2 regions of the Paenibacillus residui genome follow, and region 1 is predicted to be linked to the other one. Evidence: predicted binding sites of a transcription regulator. Region 1 holds the regulator's gene; the other holds the start of a gene.
The links. Region 1 encodes Rex, which represses fermentation and respiration genes when NADH is low (regulators of the CRP and FNR family bind a similar motif). Its sites were predicted from a motif close to TTGTGAAATATTTCACAA; they were not measured.
Positions count from the first base shown of each region.

Region 1 (7,527 bases):
TGGAATAGGTTCGGGCGCCTCGTGTGACGGTCAAGTGCTCGTATTCCATGACGTGCTGCAATACGGTTCACCGATTATCCCGAAGAAATTCGTTAAAGCGTATGCCAATATTGGCGATCAGATCCGCAGCGGTATTTCCCAATACGTGCAGGAAGTCAAGGAACGGAAGTATCCTGACTCAAGCCACGCTTTTCAAGGCGCTGACGATGTGTTGACTTTCTTGTACGGTGGTAAAGAATAATAAGAACTCTGGACAGCACCGATAGGAGAGTGTCACACAATGATGATAATCAAAACGATTGAAGAGATGCGGAGCAAGGTGGCCGAGCGCCGGAGGCAGGCAGGGAAGGATGAGAAGGAAAGCCGTATAGGCTTTGTACCTACCCTCGGATATTTGCATAAAGGCCATGCGAGTCTGTTGAAACGGGCCAGAGAAGAATGCGGGACGGTCGTTCTGAGCATTTTTGTCAATCCTCTGCAGTTCGGTCCGAATGAAGACTTCGAACGGTATCCGCGGGATCCGGAGCGGGATTCGGCTATTGCCGAACAGGAAGGGGTCGATTTCATCTTCATGCCGGACGTTACGGAGATGTATCCGCAGAAGATCTTGACGACCGTCTCGGTTTCCGGAATTACGGAAGGATTGTGTGGAGCTTCCAGGCCCGGCCATTTCGACGGGGTAGCCACGGTAGTAACCAAATTGTTTAATATCGTTCAGCCGGACCGTGCATATTTCGGTATGAAAGACGTCCAGCAGGTTGCCGTCATTCAGCAGATGGTCCGCGATTTGAACATGAATGTGGAAATCATTCCTTGTCCGACCCTTAGAGAAGAGGACGGTCTGGCTTTGAGCTCGCGCAATGTTTATTTATCTGCCGAGGAGAGGACCCAGGCGCTGGTCCTGCAGCTATCTCTTAACGAAGCGGAAGAATGGGTCCGGCAGCCGGGCATCCGATCGCGGGAGCTTCGCCAGAATATAATATCGAGAATAGCCACCGCTCCTTTGGCGGAAATCGATTATGTGGAAATCGTTTCGTATCCATCATTCCTGCCGCTGGAGGACGAAGAACCGGTAACCGCTGCGGTGAATGACGGTCAGTTACTAATCGCGTTGGCGGTAAGGTTTGGGCAAACCCGGCTGATCGATAATCGGCTGTATTCGTTAGGCGATCAGGACACAAAGGAGGAAGCAAACCGTGTTTAGGACGATGATGAAATCGAAGCTGCACCGGGCGACAGTGACGGAAGCCAATTTGAATTACGTCGGCAGCATTACGATAGACGAAGATCTGATGGAGCTGGTCGATATGCTGCCTAACGAGAAGGTGCAGATTGTCAATAACAATAATGGAGCCAGGCTGGAGACCTATATTATTCCTGGCCCCAGAGGCTCCGGAGTGATTTGTCTGAATGGCGCGGCCGCCCGTCTTGTGCAGCCGGGAGACAATGTCATTATTATTTCTTATGCTATGATGACGGAGGAAGAAGCCAGAACGTTCGTGCCTACCGTTGCTATACTGGGTGAAAATAATAAAGTTATTTCCATGATGAAGCATGAACCCCATTCAACGGTAGTTTGAATACGGCAATCATTGATATAAATATGCTGAAGGGCCAACGGAAAGGTTGCGCCCTTCTTTTCATTATATGCGGCTCGGTTGGAGTCATATTTGTTACCTGAAGCGATGGAAAGTAAAGTTATTGGCTTATAAAACCTTTTAACAAAAATGTGTTCTAATATCCAGAGATGTAACTAATGGAACGGTTGAATGAAACCCTCCCCCTTGACACACAATGAATTTACACGGATAACTTACTGAAGGTTCGTGGACTCCGCTTGCAGGGTGGGATCGATATGTTTAAGCCTTTGTTTGCAACCATGCATGAAGTTCTTACGGAAATTATGTCCGAATATTCTACAGCGTCGGGCGCGCGCAAGCAATTACTGGATGAGCAGCTCCTTGCGTTAAAGGCGATGAGTGATTCCTGTATAGAGGAATGGCTCCGCTTCGAGGAGAAGCTGGGAAGACTGCTTCCGCTGGCGAATCAAGGGAAAATACCGGTTAAAGCAAAAATTAAGGGCAAAGCGGCTAAAGAAGAGGGATTCCCGGTAGATCCATCCAACCAATCCGGTTTCGAAGAAGCCCAAGGGTATTATAAATTATCTATGTTTGAAGTAGCTGCGCCCAAGCTGGACGAAATGGTGCGCAAGCAGCCGGATTTTGTGTTGGGGCGATTTTATCTGGCACTTTGCCATTTTCACCTAGGGGATTTGGCGGAAGCCTACCGCGAGTTCAAAATATTGCTTGCATTGACGGAAAATCGGAAATTAAAGGCCATTTCGTATACAGGAATGGGCTGCGTTCATTATGAACATAACAATTTGGAAAAAGCGATGGAATATTTCCGCATGGCCTTCGAGGAAGACCCGGAATGCATAGAGCTTTCCCTTGCTTACGGTTCGGAATTACGCTGGTGAAGAAAGCTGCATCGTTCATCCGTTCGTTGCATCGATAGACGTTTTTTTTGTAGTCTGGTATGCTTAAAGAGCAGTTGTTTAACGAAGGGATGAACGGTTTACATGAAATATGCCGTATTGGATTTTGAAACGACCGGGGGCCAGACAACGGACGAAATTATTCAGGTTGGCCTCGTACTGATAGATGAAGATAATATCGTTAAGCGTTATTCAAGTCTGGTCAAACCGAATCAGTCGATACCTCCGTTCATTACTTCTTTGACCGGAATTGACGACGCCGCGGTTCAGGGTGCCCCGTCTCTGGAAGAGGTAATGATGGAGATGCAGCCTTTGCTTTATGACACCGCATTGGTAGCCCATAACGCGGGATTTGACTTTGCCTTTTTGCAGCGGGCACTGGATGCTTGCGGGTACATGCCCTTCTCAGGGCCTGTTCTGGATACGATGGATATGCTGACGATTCTGTTCCCGTCGCTGTCCAGTCTTCAGCTTGGCAACGTCTGTCACGAGTTGGAGGTTGAGCATGCCCGTCCTCATCAAGCGGATTCGGACGCGGAGGCGACCGCTCTGATTTGGTTAAAATGCCTGCAGAAGCTCAACCGTCTGCCGCTGCTTGTCCTTCAGAGAATCACCGCGCTGTTCGAGAATGATTATTCCAATAACGATCTGGCCTGGTTTTTGCAGGAAATGCTGGAGCGCAAGGAAGCTTCTGTGAGCCTGGACGAAGATTCCTACAAATATTACAGACAATTTGCCATGAATGTGGATGATTGGGGAGACGATGAGCCTGTCCGTTCAGAAGAGGATCGGGCAGCCCTGCAGGTATCCTTCGACGAGTTCTACGACGGGCTGAAGCAAAGAATGAAGGAGAAGTTCGACTTTTACGAGGAGAGGGAGGCCCAGAGCCGGATGCTTAAGGAGGTGGCCTCCTCCTTCGATACGGACCGGCATCTGATGATCGAGGCGGGTACAGGCACAGGCAAATCGTTAGGCTATCTGATCCCTTCCTTATATCATGGAATCCGTGAGGACAAGAAGGTACTTATTAGCACTCATACAATCAATTTACAGGAACAGTTGCGAACAAGGGACATTCCGGTACTGCAGGAAATTTTTCCGGTTCCTTTTCAAGCGGCAGTGCTTAAAGGGCGGAGTCATTACCTTTGTTTGCGAAAGTTTGAGAATAAGATCCAACTACAGGACTTTAATTTTGCTAAAGAGGAACGTCTCACCGCGGCACAAATGATCGTCTGGCTCAGTGAAAGCGAAAGAGGGGATGAAGAGGAGCTTCATCTTACGGGCAGAGGCGCCGAATTTTGGCGGACGGTTGAGAGCGATGCGGACTCCTGTTTAAACCGGGCTTGCCCATGGTTTAAAAAATGCTTCTATCACCGGGCCAGGAATGACGCCAATAAAGCGGATGTGGTCATTACTAACCATTCCTTGCTGTTCACCGATATCAAGGCGGATCATCGCCTGCTTCCTTCCTACAAACATCTGGTTATCGATGAAGCGCATCATCTGGAAGAGGTCGCCAGCAAGCATATGGGAATCGAACTGAAATACATGTCCTTCGTGAATACTCTTACCCGATTGTTTAGAGACAGTAAGAACGGACAGCTTCCGTCCTTGCGCATACGGTTACAAGGATTGGGCGGGGAGCTTCCGGAGCATTCTGCGGAATGGGACGCTCTCATTGAGGGAATCTACCCTAAACTGGTCGAGGTTAAAGAGCATTGGGATCATTTGGCCGAGCTGCTTTACGAGCTAGTGAACGGTAAGATGGGCGAGTCGGGAGAAACCGGCCAGCTTGTATTTAGGATTAAGGACGATCAAATGCCGAAGCAGTGGGATAAACTGCTGACCATCGAGGATAACATCTATATCGGCCTGGGCGAGATCAGCCGCAAGCTGGACCGTCTCGCGCAAGAGTTGAAGGATTGGCAGGAGGAACATGATCTTAAAGGCAGCTTGACCGACCTTGCCGGTTCCGTGAAAGAACTAAACCGCCAGAGAGATGCTCTGCGCTTCTTCATGAAGAGAAGCGATCCGGATTATGTATATTGGCTCGAAGCAAGCCCTCAATTCAAGATGAGGTCGCTTCATCTGTTCAGCGTGCCCACTGACGTAAGCAAAATTTTGCAGCAATCCCTGTTCGATGAAAAAGACAGCGTTATTCTGACATCCGCCACTCTTTCCGTCGACAAGACCTTTGATTACAGCCGCGATCAGTTGGGGCTGGGAAGGTCGGATAAGCTGAACACCGTTTTGCTTCCTTCTCCGTTCAATTACCGCAAGCAGGCGCTGGTTTGCATCCCTCGGGATTTTCCCGGGATTAAAGGAAGAGACGGAGAAGATTATTTCGTACACAAGCTGGTAGAATCGCTTCATGAGGTAGCTGTAGAAACAAGGGGCCGCATGCTGGTTCTCTTCACTTCGTACCGTATGCTCAAGAATGCTTATCCGGAATTGAAGGAAAGGCTTGCCTCGGCAGGTATTCAGGTGCTGGGGCAGGGGATAGACAGCTTTAACCGCAGCAAGCTGACACGCTTGTTCCAGGAGAGCGAATCCGCCGTATTGCTGGGGACGAGCAGCTTCTGGGAAGGGGTCGATATTCCGGGAGAAGCTTTGACCTGCCTGGCGATCGTTCGTCTTCCTTTCCAGCCTCCCAACCATCCTGTAACGGAAGCCAAGAGCGAACAGCTGAAGAAAAGTAATCTCAATCCTTTCATGAAGCTGTCTGTGCCTCAGGCGGTCATCCGCTTCAAGCAGGGCTTCGGCCGTCTTGTTCGCAGGGCCAGCGATAAAGGAATTGTTATCTTATATGATACCAGGGTCATCGATACCCAGTACGGCAAATACTTTCTTTACTCCTTGCCCGGGCCCAAAATCGAGCACATGCCGACCGGGCAGATGGTTCCGCGGATTAAACAATGGATGGAGGAGGAACACGCTTGAAATCGATGAAAATATCCGAAGCCGTCGTTAGGCGGCTCCCCATTTATTTGCGCTTCCTGAACGAATTAAACCGGATGAACGTAACTACCGTTTCCTCTCAGGATTTAGGAAGCAAGCTGGATCTCAATCCGGCCCAAATCCGCAAAGATTTGGCTTATTTCGGCGAGTTCGGCAAGAAGGGAATCGGCTACGACGTTAAGTATCTCATAGAGAAGATTCGACAAATTTTGAAGCTGGACCAAAGAATTCAAGTGGCGCTGGTCGGAGCGGGTAACTTAGGCAGAGCTTTGTGTAATTATAATGCTTATTTGCAGGATAACATGAAGATTGTCGCTGTGTTTGATGCGGAGAAGTCCAAGATCGGGCAGAACATGAACAATTTAACCGTGCTTCCGATGTCGGAGCTGACCGATACGATCCGGGAGCTGCAAATAAGGATCGGGATTATTACGGTTCCCGCTTCGGAGGCTCAGAATGTAGCCGATCGGTTTGTCGAGGCCGGGATCGAGGCTATATTAAATTTTGCCCCGGTCATTATTAAAGTTCCGCCCCATATAAGGGTTCATCATGCAGATTTTACAACGGATCTGCAGAGCCTGGCTTACTATCTGAACAAAGAGGAAGAGGCGTGATCAAGGCGCCGCACATTGAAAATTGCCGGTTCACCGGAGCCGGTTCACTGTAACATAATAAAGGCTTGTCCGGTCTCGAGCCGTACAAGCCTTATTATTATGAAAGACCGCCTCAAGCGGGGTTTAGCCGATTAAGCGTAGCGCAGTACAACGCTGTCCAGAATGTTTGCCACATCTTCACAGGAGTCCGTCGTCTGCTCCAGACGCTCATACAGCTCTTTGATTTTAAAGTCGTGGTAAGGGTCCTTGGGAGAAACGAAGATCGCGCGAATGCCTTCTCTCATTAAGCGGTCGGCTTCATTCTCCAGACTGTTGATATGTACGGCATGCTCGGTAATTTCAGAATATTTCTTCTTGGAAAGCAGCTTGAAGGCCTCCAGAATATGCTCACAGCTCGATACAATGACTTCAGCGAATTCTTTCATGAAATCATCGGTTTTATCAATATTTAAATAATCGAAACGGGCGATGGTCGCTTCGATACCGTCCACTACATCATCCACAGACATGGCCAGCTCCATAATATCCTCGCGGTCAATCGGAGTAAGGAATACTTTGCTTAATCCTTTAAATATGGAATGTGTCAGTTGATCCCCTTTGTTCTCCAATTCTTTGAGCTTATCGAAATAAGGGGCTAACGCGCTTGAGCCGGACATGGCCTCCCGAAAGACTTTGGCCGCTTCCAGAGTATTCTCGGCCGCTTCAATCAATAGTGCTAAAAAATCGGTATCTTTCTTCTTGCCGCTAAACATTGTGATAAGACCCCTTTCCTCTGTTGAATCTAACATGGACCTATCGGCCTTAGATTCTTAAACCGTTTAATGTCGTTTCATAAAATTAAAAATAGCACATTCTCCAGCCTAAAAGCAATGGACCGGTTATATAGGCTATTTGCCGGGCATTTTTTGTCATTGAAATTGGTGCTAAAGCAATAAGTCCTGCTATTTTAAAATGTACCCGTCTTTCTTGATTTTAACCTTACTAAGCGGTACATTGGAAAAGAATGATATTTCGTGAAAGGGTTGAATACATTGACGGATACAGTGATTATTAATGGAAGCTTTATAACGATGGACCCCGCTCAGCCTTACGTGGAAGGGGTTATGGTTATTAAAGGTGACCGGATAGATTATGTCGGACCTGAGAAGCAGGATTCCATAAGCAAGGATGCGCGTATCATTAACGGTCGCCATAAGCTGTACATGCCGGGATTGGTGAATACCCACGGACATGCGGCTATGACCCTGCTTAGAGGAGTGGGTGATGATTTGGCTCTTCAGGTGTGGCTGGAAGAAAAAATGTGGCCGAATGAAGCCAAGTTTACGTCCGAAGACGTCAAATGGGGCACTCTGCTAGCCATACTGGAGATGATGAAGGGCGGGACCACCTGCTTCGTCGACATGTACGACCATATGAATGAGGTCGCGCTGGCGGTAGAGCAGTCCGGCATGCGCGGCT
Region 1 is NZ_JBHTIU010000003.1:84,938-92,464, forward strand. Features, by position in the region: gene panB (3-methyl-2-oxobutanoate hydroxymethyltransferase) at 1-241, shown strand, start outside; gene panC (pantoate--beta-alanine ligase) at 281-1,204, shown strand; gene panD (aspartate 1-decarboxylase) at 1,197-1,580, shown strand; gene ACFQ03_RS01475 (tetratricopeptide repeat protein) at 1,856-2,479, shown strand; gene dinG (ATP-dependent DNA helicase DinG) at 2,582-5,437, shown strand; gene ACFQ03_RS01485 (redox-sensing transcriptional repressor Rex) at 5,434-6,069, shown strand; gene ACFQ03_RS01490 (DUF47 domain-containing protein) at 6,201-6,821, opposite strand; gene ACFQ03_RS01495 (amidohydrolase) at 7,101-7,527, shown strand, end outside.

Region 2 (7,527 bases), on a different contig from region 1:
CCTAGCCGGTTTTTCCATTTAGTTCCCCGTCTTTTGCTCAAGAGGTGAAAACTAGCTGTATAAAATCCAGTTAGACCCCCATGTCTCTGACCGCGGCACCATCAGATGGTGAAAATGGATGGATTTTCAAGGCAGAATAGAGTTGAATTGCTTCAATAGTGTGAAATTTGAAAACTAAATGGATTTCATACAGTTAGATTTCTATATTCGGAAGAAATATGGAAACTAACTGGAAAACCTACAGTTAGTTTGCGCCAAAACAGCCGTTTCGCCCAAAGTTGCCCATTTTAACTGTAGTTTATCCAGTTAGTTTGATCATTTTCGCCCATTCGCTTGAATCTACCTGCACAAAATACAGTTAGACGTGCCGCTCCGCTTGTAACGATGCCTGCAGACGGTAAAATAGACGGATTTTCAAGGTAGTTCCCCGTCTTTTGCTCCAGAAGTGAAAACTAGCTGTATAAAATCCAGTTAGACCCCCATGTCTCTGACCGCGGCACCAGTAGATAATAAAAATAAACGAATTTTCAAGGTAGACGCGCCATTCCGTCTGCACAGCTCCAGCAGAAAATGAAAACAGACGGATTTTCAAGGTAGACACGTCATCCTGCGAGTACGGCACCTGCAGAAAATGTGATTTTCAAGGCAGACGTCCCTGCCGCAAAGGCGTCACCGGCAACGTCGATCTGTACCATCAGAAGGAAGGGTGGAAATTATGGCTTATTTTTAGGGCAGCTATGCCCTTGTCGAGCCATCGCCAGGCAGATTGTTTTATTTGCTGCATGGTAAAGTAGTCTTGCAGCGACTGCCCGGAACTAAGAGGGCTCGACCCGCTCGCTCCCCTTTCCTTTGCTTGCCCTGGCCATTTATCAATTCGTCCGCTGTCCGCCCTGTTTCAAGCTCCTTCATACGCCGATAAACGGATGACGGTCTCTGCTCCTTTTCCCTCTATAAAAGATCCACAGCCGCAAAATCCAATACAAAACGCCTCTTCCCTATAGTTTCCGACCGAGGAAGAAGCGTGTTTCGTAAGCCTGTATAAGAAATAGATTGAAATTCATTCACGTGGAGATCGTTGGTTTTCCGGTTTTTGGCTCCCGTTCCGCCGTGCTGTCGGCCCCGTGTTCGTTCCTGAACCCGCACTTTGCCCATTCCTCAAATAAGCGACCCAATAGATGCCCGCTACAAAGAGTGAGCCTCCCACCGCGTTCCCGAGAAACACGGGCACAAAATTGGCCGCATACTCCACCCACGTAAAATACCCTGCGAAAATCGCTGCGGGTATGACGAACATATTAGCGACCACGTGCTGAAATCCGATAGCCACGAAAGCCATCGTCGGAAACCATATGCCTGCGATTTTGCCGCCTGTGCTATTCGCCGCATACGCCAGCCAGACCGCCAGTGAAACGAGCCAGTTGCAGCCGATTCCCGAGATAAATGCCTGCAGGAACGGTTCGTCGAGCTTTTGAGCCGCTGCGCTTATCGTTTTCTCCAGATACGGGCCGCTTTCGGTTAAACCGACGACATGGCCGAAGAAATAGGCGACAAACATCGCTCCCGCAAAATTGCTAAGGGTAACCCAGAACCAGTTCACCGCCACTTGCCCCGACGTTATTCTTCCACTCAATCTCGCGATAGACAACGTCATCATATTTCCCGTCAGGAGTTCCCCTCCGCCTATCAGCACAAGTATAAGCCCAAGCGGAAAAACCGATGCTCCCAGAAGCGACGTGAAGCTTCCCCACTCCACAGGGACGGAAGCAGTCACCCGAATGCTCAATAAATAGCCCAAGGCAATGAAAGCCCCCGCTCCAAAACCAAGAGCAAGCAAGCTTAACAAGGACAAGCCGGCCTTGGCCACGCCGCTTTGAACGGCATATTCCGCAACCTCCCCTGGAGTACGATTCGCCATCCTCATCTCCCCCGCAGCCCCATTGTGAAAATAAGCACAATCCACATTGCTTCCATTATACATTGATTAAGCAGATTTTTAAGTGATGTTTGTCACATTCTGTATTACTATTTTCAATAAACTGTATCACCCCTATAATTTTGCTTTACCCTCCCTTCCTCAACAAGCGACCTGCCCTCGATTTATACCTTTTAATCTTTTAAAACTCCAGTTAAAACAACGGTTTTATGTACATTGTTATTTTTTTCACAAATTATTCACCAGTCCCCTCTTCCCTCCTTTATGGAAATCGATTATGGTTAAATTAAGAACTGTTATATATTTAATTCATAACTATGTTTCATTCTAAAGGAGGGCTCCCTATGAAGCAATGGGTTGGATTTCAGGAAGGCAAATGGCAGCGTGAAATTAATGTAAGAGACTTTATTCTGCACAACGTGTCCGTGTATACGGGAGATGAAGCTTTCCTCGCCCCGGCTACGGACAACACGAAGAAGCTCTGGCAGCAAGTAATGGAGTTATCCAAGCAGGAGAGGGAAAAAGGCGGGGTTCTGGACATGGATACCGGCATTGTCTCTACCATTACGTCACACGAGCCGGGATATTTGAACAAGGAGCTCGAAACGGTAGTCGGCTTTCAAACCGACCGTCCTTTCAAAAGGTCGCTGCAGCCCTTCGGCGGTATTCGCATGGCAGAGCAAGCCTGCGAATCTTACGGGTACAAGGTTGACCCCGAGCTGTCTCGAATCTTCCGGGAGTATCGCAAGACGCACAATCAGGGAGTCTTCGATGCCTACACGGAAGAGATGCTGGCGGCACGGAAAGCGGGAATCATTACCGGCTTGCCGGATGCCTACGGCCGCGGAAGAATTATCGGGGACTACCGGCGGGTAGCTCTATATGGAGTCGACCGGCTGATTGCCGAGAAGAAGAAAGACTTGTCGTTGACGGGAGCCCGAACGATGAGCGAGGAGATCATTCGTCTCCGCGAAGAGATCTCCGAACAGATTCGGGCGCTTCAAGAGCTCAAGCAGATGGCGGCGGCTCACGGATATGACATTTCCGAACCGGCGGCTAACGCCCGGGAAGCCTTTCAATGGCTGTATTTCGGATTTCTGGCCGCTATTAAAGAGCAGAACGGCGCCGCCATGAGCCTCGGACGCACGTCCACCTTCTTGGATATTTACATTGAACGGGACTTGCGGGAGGGAGTTCTGACCGAACAGCAGGCTCAGGAGCTGGTAGACCATTTCGTCATGAAGCTCCGTCTGGTGAAATTCGCCCGTACTCCGGACTACAACGAGCTGTTCAGCGGAGATCCGACCTGGGTGACGGAAGCGATAGGCGGTATGGCTCTGGACGGAAGACCTCTCGTCACCAAGAACTCGTTCCGCTTCCTTCACACGCTGGATAACTTGGGTCCGGCACCTGAGCCTAACTTGACGGTCCTGTGGTCCACCAAGCTGCCCGAAGCGTTCAAGCGTTACTGCGCCGCCATGTCGATCAAGTCGAGCTCCATTCAATATGAGAACGACGACTTGATGCGTCCCGAGTTTGGGGACGATTACGGCATCGCCTGCTGCGTATCGGCCATGCGAATCGGCAAGCAGATGCAGTTCTTCGGGGCGCGGGCCAATCTGGCCAAGGCGCTGCTCTACGCCATCAACGGCGGCGTGGACGAGAAGTCCAAGGTGCAGGTGGGACCGGAATTCGCGCCGATCACCTCGGATGTGCTCGATTATGATGAAGTGATGCGCAAATTCGACCATGTCATGGAATGGCTGGCCGAGTTGTATCTGAATACACTTAACGTCATTCATTATATGCATGATAAATATTGCTACGAACGAATCGAAATGGCGCTTCACGACACGAACATCTTGCGGACGATGGCGACCGGAATCGCCGGGCTGTCTGTCGTGGCCGACTCGCTGAGTGCCATCAAGCACGCCAAAGTTACCGCCATTCGCGACGAAAGCGGGCTGGCCGTAGATTTCGCCATCGAGGGAGATTACCCGAAATACGGAAACAACGATGACCGGGTGGACCAAATCGCGGTTCAAATCGTTGAAGCATTCATGGCTAAGCTAAGAAAGCACAAGCCTTATCGCAATTCGGTCCAGACGATGTCCATCCTGACGATTACCTCGAACGTCGTCTACGGGAAGAAAACAGGCAACACTCCGGACGGAAGAAGAGCCGGCGAACCGTTCGCACCCGGCGCCAATCCTATGCACGGGCGGGATTCCAAAGGGGCACTGGCATCGTTGAATACCGTGGCGAAACTGCCATATCAGCACTCGCTTGACGGAATCTCCAACACCTTCACGATCGTTCCGCAGGCACTCGGCAAGGATGAGGAATCGCGAAAAACAAATCTGGTCGCCATCCTGGACGGCTATGCAGCCAAACAGGGGCATCACCTCAACATTAACGTGTTGAATCGGGATACCTTGCTGGACGCCATGGAGCATCCGGAGCAGTATCCGCAGTTGACGATCCGCGTCTCCGGGTATGCCGTCAATTTCATCAAGCTGACCCGCGAGCAGCAGATCGATGTGATTAACCGGACCTTCCATAACAGCTTGTGAGTTAAATTCCTATCGGCGCTTCAAGAAAAGTGAGGGTGGGGACTTGGAAGCGAAGTCCAAATACTTTTTGCAGGAGCCCCGACAAGTAGCAAATTCACCACTGCATACAGCGCTACAAGTCAAGCCGGGAGCCTCACGCAGCAGGACGTCTGCCAAGATATGCGCAGGCTCCCGGAACATAGATCAGCTCATTTGTTTAGAAAGGGAGGGATGAGCATGAAGGGGACCATACATTCCATCGAAACCTTCGGCACCGTAGACGGACCCGGCATACGCTACGTCGTATTTACCCAGGGGTGTCTCCTTAGATGCCAATATTGCCATAATCCCGATACATGGGTTATCGGACGGGGCCAAGATATAACCATAGAGGAAATCATACGGGATTTGCAATCCTACCTCCCTTACTTGCAAGCGTCCAATGGAGGAATTACTGTCAGCGGAGGAGAGCCTTTGCTGCATTTGGACTTTCTCATTTCCTTGTTCCAAGAGTGCAGGAAGCTCGGGGTTCATACCGCTATCGACAGCTCGGGCGGCTGTTACTCCGCCGACCCCCGTTTCCAAACCAAGCTTAGCGAGCTGATGCAGTATACGGATCTGATTCTGCTGGACATTAAGCATATCGACGATGAAGCTCACCGCAAGCTGACGGGCAAATCCAATCAGCACATTCTGCAGTTCGCAAGATGGCTGTCCGAGAGAAAAGTCCCCGTATGGATTCGCCATGTTCTCGTCCCCGGCATCACCGATGCGAGGCAGGATCTGGAGAGACTCGCAGACTTTATTCAGACGCTTGACAACGTCGAGAGGATCGAAGTGCTCCCGTATCATAAATTGGGGGTATACAAGTGGAAAACCCTTGGCCTGGAATATCCGCTCGAGCAGGTAGAGCCTCCAACCCAGGAAAGCGTCGCTTTAGCCGCATCGATCTTGAATCGTGCCAACAGGAACCTCTGATCCTCTGGGCATTCCCGGGCAGCGCCTTAACCACGATCGGTGGCCTGTTGGAATTAACCTCCTGCTGGCCATGCTCTTCCCGGCGGAAGGCAGGCGGTAGAAGAGCCTCGGAGACCGATATTCGGCTTTGTTCGCAACTATAGGGGCGATGGTACTTGTGGCAGCTTGCACTAACAAGGAAGTGCCGTCGGGACAGCCCGCTGCGGACAATCCAGAACTCCGAGTTTCTTCTCCTGCTAAACATTAAGAGATAGCTGAAAAAGACCCGCAAAAGTGCAGGTCTTTTGTGCGATTTTAGTTGAAAACGGCAAATGACAAGCGATTGTGCAGGTAAATTTAACGATTGGGCCGATTTTCGCGATATTATGACGATTGACCTGCAGTTTTGCGTGTCTTTTAGGCGAATGATCATTTTTCCGGAAAAAGACATGCACTTTTGCTCGTCTTCGAGGCAAGGGCCTCCTGTGCTTCGGTCCGCACATGGCGCTGGCACCTCTTGCTAGGGACCCTCTGCGCTTCGGTCCGCGCATGGTGCTTGGCACCTCTTGCTGCGGGACCCCTTTCGCTTCGGTCCGCACATGGTGCCGGCACCTCTTTACTATGTGTCCCTCCTAAGCCAGGTTCTACACATGCGCTTGTTTCACCCCGGCCGCGAGTTAGGCGGGCTTGCGCCAAAAATTCACCGGCAAGGCTCCCTGGACGAGTGAGACATCCGCATACATTCGCCTATCTTAAGCAGCCGTCCCTTACAAACGAATCCAGATTCCGGTCTTATCGTCGGAGGTTTTGAAGCGCAGATACTTCTGGCATTCCGGATCATTCTGCTCCAGGGCGATCAGGCTTTCCGCGTATCCCTGCAGGCCTTTGCTTTCGATTTCCTCCATCAGCACTTTCCCGTCCAATGTCCCGTAAATATCCTCGGAGTGCGGAAACAAACCGTCGGTAATAAGCAGCAGTCCGGTGAGATTAATCCGGTTAATGACTCCGTATTCCAGGAAGGAAGCCAGCTCCGGCTGGCCGTTCATGGCGGAGTAGCCGTTTATCGTATTCATCAGCACCTTGTTCTTCCGAATATGGGGCTCCACGTGCTCCCTGATTTGCTTTCGCGTAGTCATTCCCTGCTCCAGACAAGCCTTCCATCTTATTCTCGTCTGCAGGTCGATGTGATCCAACTGATCGTACGTGACAGTGCGCACCGTTCCATCCTTGTACGTGGCGAAAATCATGCAATCCCCGGTCTGGGCGTACTGCACTCTGGTCTCCTCGATTTTGACCAGGGCAATTTCCGTCGTCCACAGGGCTTCCCGGTCCTCCGGATCTATCCCATGGGCGATCATTTCCTGGCGAAGCGACTGATTGGCCCGAAGTACGGCATCCTTCACATGAACGGTTTCCCACCAGGATACCTCTATCGCTTCCAGCTCCTTCTTCACCAACTGGGAAGCCAAATATCCCCCGGTCTCTCCCTGAGGTCCGCGAAAAGGCGTCACGGAGGTAGCTCCATCCAGCACACCGTAGACCCCCGCCCCACTCTTCTCGATGAGCGCATCCTCATTCCAATCGCTGCTTCCTTGAATAGATATCGTTTCTATCTTCATCCTAATCCATCTCCTCTCCAGCCACTGATCTTATGACATCGTAGACCGAAACCTCCCGCGAAAGCTCTATCGCTTCGATCAGCGCTTCGGTTTCCTTCCACCGTTCTTTATCCTTAACGTCAGGATACCTTCGGTTCAAACGCTTGTCCAAGGACAACGCAGGGTCCGTTTGCCGCTTGCCGTCCTCCTCATCATCAGACATCGGCTGCGTTCTGGCCGGCATTTGGGAGGTGGCCTCCGCTATCCGTGCCTGCATATTTTCCTCAAGCATGGAGGCAACCAGCTCCAAGGCATTTCCATCCTTCTCTTCGGAAGAATGAAGCACCGCCAGGCCGTTAACCTTCGGAATGTATTTCTCCGTCTCCGGCATCTCGGTCATGGCAAAAGCGAACTTCCCGCCAATATACTTCTCCAGCATCGCCCGCTTGTCGGAGGAGGCTAGATACAAGCCCGCCCTCCCCGTAAT
Region 2 is NZ_JBHTIU010000005.1:8,139-15,665, reverse strand. Features, by position in the region: gene ACFQ03_RS01820 (formate/nitrite transporter family protein) at 1,058-1,915, opposite strand; gene pflB (formate C-acetyltransferase) at 2,278-4,506, shown strand; gene pflA (pyruvate formate-lyase-activating protein) at 4,723-5,463, shown strand; gene ACFQ03_RS01805 (protein phosphatase 2C domain-containing protein) at 6,210-7,061, opposite strand; gene ACFQ03_RS01800 (extracellular solute-binding protein) at 7,063-7,527, opposite strand, start outside.
Region 2: a site for Rex is predicted at 2,150-2,167, ahead of pflB (formate C-acetyltransferase). Genes of this name have one in related genera too.